3 regions of the Streptomyces sp. NPDC000410 genome follow, and region 1 is predicted to be linked to each of the others. Evidence: riboswitches for the same ligand, from Rfam matches in the RefSeq annotation. Region 1 holds a riboswitch; each other region holds the start of a gene.

Region 1 (4,423 bases):
TCGAGCAGGTTCTTCTCGGCGGAAGTGGTCATTACTGGCAGGCCTCGCAGGACTCGGGGTTCTCAAGGGAGCAGGCGACGGCGTCTTCGGGAGTCGCCTGTACGGGAATGGCCGGCGTGGCCTGAGCCGCACGGGCGATCCGGGTCGCCGGGCGGGAGCGCAGGTAGTACGTCGTCTTCAGGCCCTGCTTCCACGCGTACGCGTACATCGAGGAGAGTTTGCCGATCGTCGGCGTCTCCATGAACAGGTTCAGCGACTGCGACTGGTCGAGGAACGGCGTACGGGCCGCGGCCATGTCGATCAGTCCGCGCTGCGGGATCTCCCAGGCCGTGCGGTACAGCTCCCGCACCTCGGCCGGAACCCAGTTCAGCCCCTGCACCGAGCCGCTGGAGTCGCGCAGCGCCTCACGGGTCTGCGCGTCCCACACGCCGAGCTTCTTCAGGTCGTCCACCAGGTAGGAGTTGACCTGGAGGAACTCGCCCGACAGCGTCTCGCGCTTGAAGAGGTTGGAGACCTGCGGCTCGATGCACTCGTACACGCCCGCGATCGACGCGATGGTCGCGGTCGGCGCGATGGCGAGGAGGAGGGAGTTGCGCATCCCGGTCTCCGCGACGCGGGCGCGCAGCGCCGCCCAGCGCTCCGGCCAGTTCAGCTCCACGTCGTAGTGGTCGGGGTGCAGTACGCCGCGTGCGGTGCGGGTCTCGTCCCAGGCGGGCAGCGGGCCGCTGCGCTCGGCGAGGTCGCAGGACGCCTCGTACGCCGCCAGCATGATCCGCTCGGCGATACGCGTCGACAGGGCCTTCGCCCCGGCCGAGTCGAAGGGCAGCCGCAGCTTGAAGAAGACGTCCTGGAGGCCCATCGCGCCCAGGCCCACCGGGCGCCACTTGGCGTTGGAGCGGCCGGCCTGCTCGGTCGGGTAGAAGTTGATGTCGACGACGCGGTCGAGGAAGGTCACGGCCGTGCGGACGGTCTCGTCGAGCCGCTCCCAGTCGATGTCGCCCGCCGGGGTGACGAAGGCGCCGAGGTTGACCGAGCCGAGGTTGCAGACGGCCGTCTCGCCGTCGTTCGTCACCTCGATGATCTCGGTGCACAGGTTGGAGGAGTGGACGACCGTGCCGGGTTCGGCGGTCTGGTTCGCGGTCCGGTTGGAGGCGTCCTTGAACGTCATCCAGCCGTTGCCGGTCTGGGCCAGGGTCCGCATCATCCGGCCGTACAGGTCCCGTGCGGGAACGGTCTTGCGGGCGAGCCCGTCCGCCTCCGCCCTGCGGTACGCGGCGTCGAAGTCGTCGCCCCACAGGTCGACCAGCTCGGGCACGTCGGCCGGGGAGAACAGCGACCAGTCGCCGTCCGCGTTCACCCGGCGCATGAACTCGTCGGGGATCCAGTGCGCCAGGTTGAGGTTGTGCGTACGCCGCGCCTCCTCGCCCGTGTTGTCGCGCAGCTCCAGGAACTCCTCGATGTCCGCGTGCCAGGTCTCCAGGTAGACGCAGGCCGCGCCCTTGCGCCGGCCGCCCTGGTTCACGGCGGCGACGGAGGAGTCGAGGGTCCGCAGGAACGGCACGATGCCGTTGGAGTGGCCGTTGGTGCCACGGATCAGCGAACCGCGGGAGCGGATGCGGGAGTACGAGAGCCCGATGCCGCCCGCGTGCTTCGACAGCCGCGCCACCTGGTGGTAGCGGTCGTAGATCGAGTCCAGCTCGTCCAGCGGGGAGTCGAGCAGATAGCAGGACGACATCTGCGGGTGCCGTGTCCCGGAGTTGAACAGGGTGGGGGAGGACGGCAGGTAGTCCAGCCGGCTCATCAGCCCGTAGAGGGAGGCGACCTCGTCCAGCGCGCGGATCGAATCGTCCTCGGCGAGCCCGGCCGCGACCCGCAGCATGAAGTGCTGCGGGGTCTCGATGACCTTGCGGGTGATCGGGTGGCGCAGCAGGTAGCGGCTGTAGAGGGTGCGCAGGCCGAAGTAGCCGAAGCGGTCGTCGGCCACGGGGTCGATGAGCGAGTCGAGCCGGGCCGAGTGGGTCCGTACGAACGCGGCTGTGCGGTCCGCGATCAGGCCCTCGCGGTGGCCGACGGCGACGGAGTCGGAGAAGGCGGCCGCCCCCTGTGAGGCCGCCTCCTCCGCGATCGTGAGGGTGAGCAGCCGGGCCGCGAGCCGCGAGTACGCCGGGTCCTCGGAGATCAGCCCCGCGGCCGCCTCGGTCGCCAACTCGCGCAGCTCGGCCTCGTCCGAGCCGGCGTGCCGGCCCCGGAGCGCCGCGGCGGCGACCCGGCCGGGGTCGGTGTCCGCGAGATCGGCGGTGAGGTCGGTCAGGGTGCGCAGCAGTGCGGTACCTGGCCCATCGGCGATCTGCGCGGATGCTGAAGCAGGATCGGGCGGCGCGATGGTCACGGGGTGCTCTCCCTCGCTCGGCTCGGGGCCGCTGCGGCGGGGCAGGGCTCACGGAGGCACGACGAAGGGGTCGGTGCACCGCGTCCCTGGCCCATTCCGCGAGGCCCGGACGGATCGGCACCCGGGCCGGACGGACCGGGTGCGCCGTCGGCAGGTCCTCGGACTCCACGGCGCGCTTCGCTACGAACGCGCGCCGGTACACCGTTGCGGGACAGTTCCGGACTCACACCGGATTCCCCTGCGGCGACAGCGAGCATGAGCATACATGTGGTGGCCGCCTGATGATGAACCCCCACATGTTGTGTGTCGCGGGGGTTCGGGGGCTCCGCGCATGTTGTGGGCCGCGGAGGCTCTGCGGGCTCCGCGCCGTTGCCGGAACGCCGACCGGCGCAGGCTCGTCGAGCCTGCGCCGGTCGGTGGATGTGCCCGGACTCAGTGGGTGGCGGCCCCCACCTTCGGGAGCTCCTTCTCCACGCCCGCGTCACCCGCGTCCGCCGTGTAGTCCTCGGGGGACGTCTCGTCGACGCCGTCGGGCGCCTTCACGGCCCGCAGGACGAGGGTCAGGACGACCGTCACGACGAGGTTGAGCACGAACGCGGTGAGGCCGATGTAGCCGATCTCCCCGATCCCGGGGATCTCCGCCGACGAACCGCCGAAGTGCTTCTGCGTCGGGCTCGCGACCCCGTACGCCGCCGCCGTACCGTAGATCATGCCGACCGCCCAGCCGGCGATCAGCGCCCACCGGTGGAACCACCGCGTGAACAGGCCGACCACCAGCGCCGGGAAGGTCTGCAGGATCCAGATGCCGCCCAGCAGCTGGAAGTTGATGGCGACCGTCTTGTCCATGGTCAGGACGAAGGCCAGCGCACCCACCTTCACCAGCAGCGACACCAGCTTCGACACCTTGGTCTCCTGCTCCGGCGTGGCGTCCGGCTTCAGGAAGTCCTTGTAGATGTTGCGCGTGAAGAGGTTGGCCGCGGCGATCGACATGATCGCCGCAGGCACCAGCGCGCCGATGCCGATGGCCGCGAAGGCCACGCCCGCGAACCAGTCCGGGAACATGTTCTCGAACAGCTGAGGAATCGCGAGCTGCCCGTTCTGCACCTTGACCCCGGCCGCTATCGCCATGAACCCGAGCAGCGCCAGCAGCCCCAGCATCAGCGAGTACAGCGGCAGGATCGTCGTGTTGCGCCGGATCACCTCACGGCTGCGCGAGGACAGCGTCGCGGTGATCGAGTGCGGGTACATGAACAGCGCCAGAGCGGATCCGAGCGCCAGCGTCGCGTAACCCCACTGGCCCATCTCGCCGGGCACCAGCGCACCCCGCGGCTTGTCCGTCGCCGGGTTGATCTGCGCGTACGCCTCGCCCGCCTTCGAGAAGATCTCGTCGAAGCCGCCGAGCTTGATCGGGATGTAGATGATCGCGACGGCGATCACGATGTAGATCAGCGTGTCCTTGACGAACGCGATCAGCGCCGGGGCCCGCAGACCGGACGAGTACGTGTACGCCGCCAGCACGCCGAACGCGATCAGCAGCGGCAGGTCCTTGATGAACCAGTGCGTGTTCTCGCCGCCGCCGACGCCCATCACGTCCAGCACCGCCTGGATGCCGACCAGCTGGAGCGCGATGTACGGCATCGTCGCGAGGAGGCCGGTGAGCGCGACCGCCAGCGACAGGCCCTTGGAGCCGAAGCGGCCGCGGACGAAGTCGGAGGTCGTCACGTAGCCGTGCTTGTGCGAGACCGACCAGAGCCGCGGCAGGAAGGTGAAGATCAGCGGGTAGACGAGGATCGTGTACGGCACGGCGAAGAAGCCGGCCGCGCCGGCCGCGTAGATGGCGGCGGGTACGGCGACGAAGGTGTACGCCGTGTAGAGGTCACCGCCGAGCAGGAACCAGGTCACCCAGGTGCCGAACGAACGGCCGCCGAGGCCCCATTCGTCCAGGCTGTTCTCGTTCTCGGCCCTGCGCCAGCGCGAGGCCAGGAAGCCCATGACCGTGACGGCCAGGAAGAAGAAGATGAAGACGGCGAGTGC
Region 2 (4,423 bases), on a different contig from region 1:
TGTCGGCGAGGATGTACGCGTCGAGCGGGGACTCGGGCGACGGCTTCAGCACCGCCGTACAGCCGGCGAGCAGCGCGGGCCCGAGCTTCGCCGCCGCGACGAACTGCGGGACGTTCCACGGCACGACGGCCGCGACCACCCCGACCGGCTCGCGCCGGACGAGGATCGGCCCGAGGACACCGGTGCGGCGTTCCTCGTACGTGAAGTCGCGGGCGACGGTGATCGCCGCGTCCCAGACCATCATCGCGCCCAGCGCCTGGGCGAGGACGCTCCAGGAGTACGGGGACCCGTTCTGCGCGCTGATCGAGCGGGCGATCTCCTCGTGCCGTACGGCGATCGCGTCCTTGATCCGCCCGACGACCTCGATCCGCTCCTCCGTCGTCAGCCGCGGCCAGGGCCCGTCGTCGAACGCGGCACGCGCGGCGGCCACCGCCCGGTCCACATCGGCCCGCGACGCGTGCGGGACGCGTCCGATGACCTGCTCGGTGTGCGGCGAGATCACCTCGATCGTGTCCGTGCCGAGGGGATCGACCAGCTCCCCTCCGATGAACAGCTTTCCGTGCTCGACCAGCTCGGTCATGACGTCCTCCGCCTCCCGCGCACCGGCATCACCGGGACCACCGGGGACTCTCCGACGGCTTCCCCGACGCCGTACCCGACATCGCGGCGTCCGGCACCGTGCCCGGCATCGTTTCTGACGCTGTTTCAGAACTGATATCAGTTCTAGTTATAGTGGGCAATGCCCCTGCCGCCTCCGGAGAGTCGAGGACGCATGCCCCAGGTGATCGCGCACGGCGGAGGTGTCTGGTCCCTCCAGGTCCCCATCCCGGACAACCCCCTCGGCCACACACTGGTCCATGTCCTCGACACCGACCGCGGCCCCGTCCTCATCGACACCGGCTGGGACGATCCGTCCGCGTGGGGCGCGCTCACCGAGGGGCTGGCCGCCGTCGGCACGGCGGTCGGCGAGATACACGGGATCGTCATCACCCACCACCACCCCGACCACCACGGTCTGTCCGGGCAGGTCCGCGAGGCGTCCGGGGCCTGGATCGCGATGCACGCCGCCGACAGCGAGGTCGTGCGGCGGACCCGTGAGGCCCTGCCGGGTACCTGGCTGGGCTACCTGACCGACAAACTCGCCGCCGCCGGAGCCCCCGAGGAGCATCTCGCCCCGCTCCGCGCCGCCCGTGACGGCGGCCGGATGCGGACCCTGCCCGGACAGCGGGCCGCGCTGCCCGACCGGGAGATCGTCCCCGGCGAGCTGCTGGACCTGGCCGGGCGCCGGCTGCGGGCGGTCTGGACGCCCGGCCACACCCCCGGCCACGTCTGCCTCCACCTGGAGGAGGACCACCCGGCGGGCCTCCCGGGTCGCGGCCGGCTCTTCTCCGGCGACCACCTGCTGCCCGGGATCTCCCCCCATATCGGCCTGTACGAGGACCCCGACGACTCCACCGTCACCGACCCCCTCGGCGACTACCTCGACTCGCTCGAACGCGTCGGCCGCCTCGGCGTCGCCGAGGTCCTCCCCGCCCACCAGTACGCGTTCACCGACGCCCCGGCGCGGGTGCGGGAGCTGCTCACGCACCACGAGTCCCGGCTCGCGGACCTGCTCGCGCTCCTCGCGGCCCCGCTCACCCCGTGGCAGCTCGCCGAGCGGATGGAGTGGAACCGCCCCTGGGAGCAGATCCCGTACGGCTCGCGGAACATCGCGGTCTCGGAGGCGGAGGCCCATCTGCGCCGCCTGGTGAAGCTCGGCCGCGCGGAGGCGGTCGCGGGCACCGATCCCGTGACGTACGTCGCGGTGCGCTGACCCGGCGGCCCGGGGCACGTGCGTACGTGCCGGCGGGGGCGCCGAGCCGGCCCGGGGCGCGCGGTACGTGACGTACGTCGCGGGGGCGCCGACCCGACCCTGGACGCGCCGTACGGGCCGGTAGAGTGTGCGAGTCGTCATCATGCCTGTACAGGGGGAAGCCGGTGCAAATCCGGCGCTGACCCGCAACCGTGACAGCCACCGTCGCAGGTGGCGAGCCGGACTGCCCCGTACTGGAACGTGACCGGCTCGCACGAGCACCGTCGAGGAATACGGGGCCGAGCCCGGTGCATCCCGTGCGCCCGCGCCCGGCTCCCCGCAGGAGAGGCAGCACCGCCCGCCATGACCGTACGGACCGTACGCCGCAGCGCAGCGGCGCTCGCCGTTGCCGCCACCTCCGCAGTGTTCTGCGTGGCGGCCTCCCCCGCCGCCCCCTCTCCCGCGCCGTCCGCCGCGCTGCCTGCCGGTCTGTACGGCACGAAGGACCCGACGTGGGACGGTGTGTGGCGGCAGTCGCTGGCGATCATCGCGCAGGACACCGTCCACGTCGTGCCGTCGGCGGAGGCCGTGGCCTGGCTGGCCGGGCAGCAGTGCGACAACGGCGGCTTCGCCTCGTACCGCCCCGATGCCACGAAGCCGTGCGACAGCAAGACGATGTTCGACACGAACGCCACCGCGGCCGCCGTCCACGCGCTCGCCGCCGCCGGCGAGCACACCGATCAGGTCCAGAAGGGCATCGCCTGGCTGAAGTCCGTGCAGAGCCCGGACGGCGGGTGGAGCTACAACCCGGGCATGGCGTCCGACGCCAACTCCACCGCGATCGTGATCGGCGCGTTCGCGGCGGCGAAGGAGCGGCCCGGCGACCTGACGTCCGAGCAGGGGAAGACGCCCTACAACGCGCTCGTCTCGTTCGCGATCCCGTGCGCCGACAAGACGGCGGGCGGGGCGTTCGCGTACCAGCCGGACGCGAAGACGGGCAAGCTGCTCCCGAACGGCGACGCCACCGCGGCCGCCGTGCTCGGCGGTCTCGGCCGCGGCATGGTCGTCCAGGGCCCGAAGCCGGGCAAGGCGCCGGCGTGCGTGACGACGCCCAGGGCCACTCCCGAGCAGTCCGCCCGCAACGGCGCGGCCTACCTCGCGAAGGTGCTCGCGAAGACCGGCCACCTCGACTCCCCGCCGATGCCCGGCGCCACGGACCCGGCCCCGCTGCCCGACTTCGGCAACACCGCGGACGCGGTCGTGGCGCTGTCCGCCGCCGGACACAAGGACAAGGCGGCCGCCTCGGTGGCCTGGCTGGAGAAGAACGCGTCCGCCTGGGCCAAGGAGGCGGGACCGGCCGCGTACGCGCAGCTGATCCTCGCCGCGCACGCCTACGGCGCCGACCCGAGGGACTTCGGCGGCGCCGACCTGGTCCAGCAGCTGAACGCGACCGGACCCACCCCCGCGTCCACCGTCCCGCCGTCCCCGGCGGCGCAGGGCGACGGCAAGGACAAGATAGGCGGCGACCGCGGGGCGCTCTTCTGGGTCGTCGGCGCCGGGCTCGCGGCGGTCCTGGGCGCGGCATTCATGATCAACGACCGCCGCAAGAACCGGAAGCAGGCCAAGCAGGACCAGCAGGCCCAGCAGGAGGCCGCCGCCGGCCGGCAGGACGAGCAGCAGTGACGCACGGGCTCCCGCTCCTCGGCAGCGCACCGGCGGCGACGACCGCGCCGCGGGCCGTGCGGCGGCTCGGCGAAGCGCCCGCGCGGGACGCGGTGACGACCACCGCGCTCCCGCCGGTGCGACGCCTGGGGGCTGCGGCAACGACCGTGCTCCGGGCCGTGCGTCCCCTCGGGGCCGCGGCGACCGCCTCGCTCCGGGCCGTGCGGCGGCTCGGCGCGACCGGGCGGCAGCTCGGGACGGGGGCCCTGTCCATCGGCGCGGCGCTCGCGCTGCTCCTGGCGGTGGCGTGGCCCGCGCAGGCGGCCGGGTACCGGTACTGGTCGTTCTGGCAGACCAACGGCGGTTCCGGCGGGGCCTCATGGGCGTACGCCACTCAGGGACCGGCCACCGCCCGCCCCGCCGACGGCGAGGTGAACGGCTTCCGCTTCTCCGTGAGCTCGGACTCCGCGGACTCGGCGCGGCCGCGCACCACCCCCGACTTCGCGGCGCTGTGCGCCGGCACCCCCGCGAAGGACGGCACCAAGCGGGTCGGCGTCGTCATCGACTTCGGCACCCCCGCCGACGCGGCGGCCGGTGAGACCCCGCCCGCGGCGCGTACCGGCTGCGCGCAGGTGCGCACCGACGCCACCAGCGCGGAGGCGCTCGCCGCGGTCGCGAAGCCGCTGCGCTACAACAGTGACGCGCTGCTCTGCGCGATCTCCGGCTACCCGGCGTCGGGCTGCGGAGAGCAGGTGTCGGGGGACACGCCCGAGCAGGCGCTCCCCTTCTACCCGACGGCTCCGCCCTCCTCGGGCGCCCGCCCGGCCGTCATCACGGCCACGAAGCCGGCGGACACCGGCCCGTCGGTCGGCGTCCTCGCGGGCGTCGCGGCCGTCCTCGCCCTGGGTGCGGCGGCCCTCTGGCAGGCCCGCCGCCGGCGCGGATGAGCCCGGCGGGCCGTTTCCGCGC
Region 3 (4,423 bases), on a different contig from region 1:
CACCACCAGCTGGACGGTCGTCCGCAGCCGGGTCAGCCCCGCGCGGTCGTACGACACGGGCTCGCCGGCCAGCAGCAGCTGCCCCTTGCCGCAGCGCAGCCCCCCGCTCAGCAGCCGCAGCAGCGTCGTCTTGCCGCTGCCGTTGCGGCCGAGCAGCGCGAGCGAGCGGCCCTGCGGCACGGCGAAGTCCACGCCGTCGAGGACCGGGGGGCCGTCCTCGTACGCGAATCCCGCTCCGACGAGTTCCACGACGCCCGGAGAGTCGGTCATAGCACGGACCTTTCGAGTACGAGAGTGAGGGCGACCAGGCCCGCCAGCAGCCCGGCGGTCGCCGCGAGGAACGGCCGGGAAACCGATGCCTGGGGCACCAGCACCCGCAGCGTCCCGTCGTAACCGCGCCCCGCGAGCCCCGTCTGGAGCCGCTGGGCCCGGTCGAAGGCGCGCACGAACGCGGTCGCCCCGAGACCCGCCAGCGAACGCCAGGTCGCGGCCCGGGTGGTGTGCCCGAGGCGCGCGGCCTGCGCCTGACGGATCTGGTTCACCGAATCCAGCAGCAGAAAACTGATCCGGTACATGACGAGGGCGACATCGACCACCGGCGCCGGCACGCCCGCGCGCACCAGCCGGGGCAGCACGTCGGACACCGGGGTGGTGAACGCGAACAGCAGCACCCCGAGTGAGGCCGCCGACGTCCGCAGCAGCAGCCGCAGCGCGTGCAGCGGACCGTCGGGCGCGAGCGCGACGAAGCCGTCCGGACCGCCCACCGCGAACAGCAGCGGCACCGCCCCCGTCACACAGAACCCGAGCGGAATCCGCCACGCCCGCCACAGCTGACGGGGAGCCACCCCGGCCGGGCCGAGCAGCACCGCGAGCGTCGCCGCCGCGACCAGCACGGCGCCCGGCCACGGCGGCAGCGAGATGGCGCAGACCGTGAGTCCGAGCCCCAGAACCGCCTTCTCACATGGATGGCGGCGGCGCCAGCGACTGCTGTGCGCCGCCGCGTCGATCGGCAGCACGGCGGCTAGGCCGTCGTACGGTCCGAGGCGGATCCGGCGTCCGCCTCCTGGGCGCCGGCGGCCTGGGCGGCACGGGCCTCGCCCTGCCTGCGGCCCTTGCGCAGACCGAAGTAGTACGCCAGGACCCCGGCGCCGATGGCCGCCTGCAGGGCGAACAGCGCCGACTCGATCTCCCCGGACGGGGGCTCGTACAGCGGCGCGAACCAGGGCTCGTAATCCGGAGCGATCTCGGTGATCGCCGTCTCCGCCTCGGCGTCGGCACCCGCGAACGGCTCTTCCTTGTGGTCACCGAGCCCCAGCACCAGCGGGAACACGGCCAGCGCGGCCACGAGCACCAGCAGCAGCGTATTGATCTTCGCGTTACGGCTCATCAGACCGTGGCCTCCGACTTCTTCTCGCCCTCGCTGCCCCTGCCGCCCTGGAGCAGCACGCCCAGCCGGGTCAGCTCACCCTTGCTCGACTGGACCAGCAGACGCATCACCAGCACGGTGAGCAGCCCCTCGCTGACCGCCAGCGGGATCTGGGTGAGGGCGAAGATGCCGCCGAACTTGCCGAGCGCGCCGATGAAACCGCTGCTCGGGTCGGGGAAGGCCAGCGCCAGCTGGACGCTGGTGACGCAGTACGTGGACAGGTCCGCGACGAACGCGCCGAAGAACACGCTCAGCATCAGCGACAGACCGGAGCCCCGCAGCAGCCTGTACACCGCGTACCCGGCCCACGGCCCGACGATCGCCATCGAGAACACATTGGCCCCGAGCGTCGTCAGCCCGCCGTGCGCCAGCAGCAGCGCCTGGAACAACAGCGTGATCGTGCCCAGCACCGCCATGATGGGGGGTCTGAACAGGATCGCGCCCAGCCCCGTCCCGGTGGGATGGGAGCAGCTGCCCGTCACCGACGGAATCTTGAGCGCGGACAGGACGAAGGTGAAGGCACCCGACGCGCCGAGCAGCAGCGTCGACTCGGGGTGGGCCTTGACCTCGCGGGTGAGTGCGCGTACGCCGTGAATGACGAAGGGCGCGGACGCGGCGCCCCAGGCAGCCGCGTGCAACGGGGGCAGATACCCCTCGGCTATATGCATAGTTGGGAGACCCTCTCCAACACCTCGTGGATGGACAACGCACCTTGGCCGGTCTCCTGGCTTACGGGAGGGGGCCTGGGGGCTTCCCCCAGACGACTTGCCGCCCGACTCCGCCTTCCCGGACGCCGCGGTCTCCCGCGGTGGTCCAGTGGCTTCCTGGTGGATGGAGCCGGACTTCCCGATCACAGTGGCGAGGGCCGCACCGGTACCGCACCGGTTTCCCGAACACCAAGGCGGTGTGACACTAGTGGTTTGACCAGGTGCATCACAAGCCGCGCACGGATGCGTACGGAGACGTGACGTCACACCTTCCGGTAGCCGTACGCCTCCGAGGCGGCCGCCTCCACCGCGTCGAGGTCCCCGCCCGCCGACGCCGTCACCAACGCCGCGACCGCGCCCTCCACGAACGGCGCGTCCAGCAGCCGGGTGCCGTCCGGCAGCTCGTCGCCCTCGGCGAGGAGCGCCTTCACCGTGAGCACGGCACTGCCGAGGTCGACCAGCACGGCCACCCCCGCACCGCCGTCCACCTCCCGCGCCGCCCTGGTGATCAGCTCCGAGCTGGTGCCGAGCCCGCCGTCGGGCGTACCGCCGGCGGCCGCCACCGGGGCGGTCCCCCCGCCACCGGCGAGGCCGGCCGCCAGCTCGGCGACGGCGGTCGCCACCGCCGCGCTGTGCGAGACGAGCACGATGCCGACCGGGCGCGTCGGGTTCATCGGGCCACCTCCTCCAGCGCGGCGATCAGCAGCGCCGACGACGTCGCCCCCGGGTCCTGGTGCCCGACGCTGCGCTCGCCCAGATAGCTCGCCCTGCCCTTGCGGGCCAGCATCGGCACGGTCGCGAGCGCGCCCTGCTCCGCGGCCTCCCGCGCCGCCGCGAACGACTCGTCCAGCGCCCGGGCCGCCGGCTCCAGCGCGTCCAGCATCGTCTTGTCACCGGCCTTCGCCCCGCCGAGCTGCGCCACCGCGGCGACCCCCGTGCGCAGTGCCTCGGCGAGCTGCTGCGGCGTCACCTCGGCGGCGTCGCCCAGCGCCTTGCCCGTACGCCGCAGCAGCGTCCCGTACAGCGGCCCGGACGCGCCCCCGACCGTCGAGATCAACTGCCGCCCGGACAGCGTCAGTACGGCCCCCGGGGTGTCGGTGGCCTCCTTCTCCAGTACGGCGGTCACGGCGGCGAACCCGCGCCGCATATTGGTGCCGTGATCGGCGTCCCCGATCGCCGAGTCCAGCTCGGTGAGCCGGTCGGCCTCGCGGTCGACGGCGGCCGCGGCGACGGTCATCCAACGGCGGAAGAACCCGGCGTCCAGCACACGCTCCCCTTCGGTATGTCCCGTGGATCCCACGGCTCCCATGTCCTCCATGCCTTCCCTGTCCTCCGCGTCTCCCCGGATCAGCACCCCCAGCGCAGCGCGGGAGTCCGCACCGGCGCGTCCCACAGCCGCAGCAGCTCCTCGTCCATCGCGCAGAGGGTCACCGAGCAGCCCGCCATGTCCAGGGACGTCACATAGTTCCCGACCAGGGTGCGGGCCACCGGCACACCGCGCTGGGCGAGCACCCGGTGCACCTCCGCGTTGAACCCGTACAGCTCCAGCAGCGGCGTCGCACCCATGCCGTTTACCAGCACCAGCACCGGACTCGACGGCTTCAGGTCCTCCAGGACCGCGTTCACCGCGAAGTCCGCGATCTCGCCCGAGGTCATCATCCGCCGACGCTCGCGGCCCGGTTCGCCGTGGATACCGATGCCCAACTCCAGCTCACCCGGCGGGAGATCGAACGTCGGCGTGCCCTTCGCCGGGGTCGTCACGGCACTCAGCGCCACCCCGAAGCTGCGCGAGCGCTCATTGACCCGCCGCGCGATCGCCTCGACCCGCTCCAGTGGCCGACCCTCCTCGGCGGCCGCCCCCGCGATCTTCTCCACGAACAGGGTCGCGCCCGTGCCGCGCCGCCCCGCCGTGTAGAGGCTGTCGGTCACCGCCACGTCGTCGTTCACCAGCACCCTGGCCACCTGGACGCCCTCGTCCTCGGCGAGCTCGGCGGCCATGTCGAAGTTCAGCACGTCGCCGGTGTAGTTCTTGACGACGAACAGCACCCCGGCCCCGCTGTCCACCGCCGCGGCGGCCCGCACCATCTGGTCGGGCACGGGCGAGGTGAACACCTCTCCGGGACACGCGGCGGACAGCATCCCCGGCCCGACGAACCCGCCGTGCAGCGGCTCGTGCCCGGACCCGCCCCCGGAGACCAGCGCCACCTTCCCGGCGACCGGGGCGTCACCCCGGATCACGACGCGGTTGTCGACATCCACCGTCAGCTCGGGATGGGCGGCGGCCATGCCG

What was found. Region 1 has a riboswitch for cobalamin ahead of ABT342_RS28370 (ribonucleoside-diphosphate reductase subunit alpha). Riboswitches for the same ligand answer to the same signal wherever they lie in the genome.
Region 2: linked by a shared signal. The riboswitch ahead of ABT342_RS32960 (SCO2321 family membrane protein) and the one ahead of ABT342_RS28370 (ribonucleoside-diphosphate reductase subunit alpha) in region 1 are both predicted to bind cobalamin.
Region 3: linked by a shared signal. The riboswitch ahead of ABT342_RS13580 (energy-coupling factor ABC transporter permease) and the one ahead of ABT342_RS28370 (ribonucleoside-diphosphate reductase subunit alpha) in region 1 are both predicted to bind cobalamin.

Annotation. Positions count from the first base shown of each region.
Region 1 is NZ_JBEPDM010000038.1:1,998-6,420, forward strand. It holds gene ABT342_RS28365 (ribonucleotide-diphosphate reductase subunit beta) at 1-32, opposite strand, end outside; gene ABT342_RS28370 (ribonucleoside-diphosphate reductase subunit alpha) at 32-2,389, opposite strand; cobalamin riboswitch at 2,522-2,652, opposite strand; gene mctP (monocarboxylate uptake permease MctP) at 2,822-4,423, opposite strand, start outside.
Region 2 is NZ_JBEPDM010000056.1:22,056-26,478, forward strand. It holds gene ABT342_RS32950 (aldehyde dehydrogenase) at 1-580, opposite strand, end outside; gene ABT342_RS32955 (Strvi_7410 family MBL fold metallo-hydrolase) at 773-1,813, shown strand; cobalamin riboswitch at 1,928-2,080, shown strand; gene ABT342_RS32960 (SCO2321 family membrane protein) at 2,156-3,475, shown strand; gene ABT342_RS32965 (SCO2322 family protein) at 3,676-4,401, shown strand; gene ABT342_RS32970 (energy-coupling factor transporter transmembrane component T) at 4,398-4,423, shown strand, end outside.
Region 3 is NZ_JBEPDM010000009.1:54,479-58,901, reverse strand. It holds gene ABT342_RS13595 (energy-coupling factor ABC transporter ATP-binding protein) at 1-270, opposite strand, end outside; gene cbiQ (cobalt ECF transporter T component CbiQ) at 267-1,016, opposite strand; gene ABT342_RS13585 (energy-coupling factor ABC transporter substrate-binding protein) at 1,022-1,387, opposite strand; gene ABT342_RS13580 (energy-coupling factor ABC transporter permease) at 1,387-2,094, opposite strand; cobalamin riboswitch at 2,124-2,342, opposite strand; gene ABT342_RS13575 (PTS-dependent dihydroxyacetone kinase phosphotransferase subunit DhaM) at 2,397-2,807, opposite strand; gene dhaL (dihydroxyacetone kinase subunit DhaL) at 2,804-3,400, opposite strand; gene dhaK (dihydroxyacetone kinase subunit DhaK) at 3,481-4,423, opposite strand, start outside.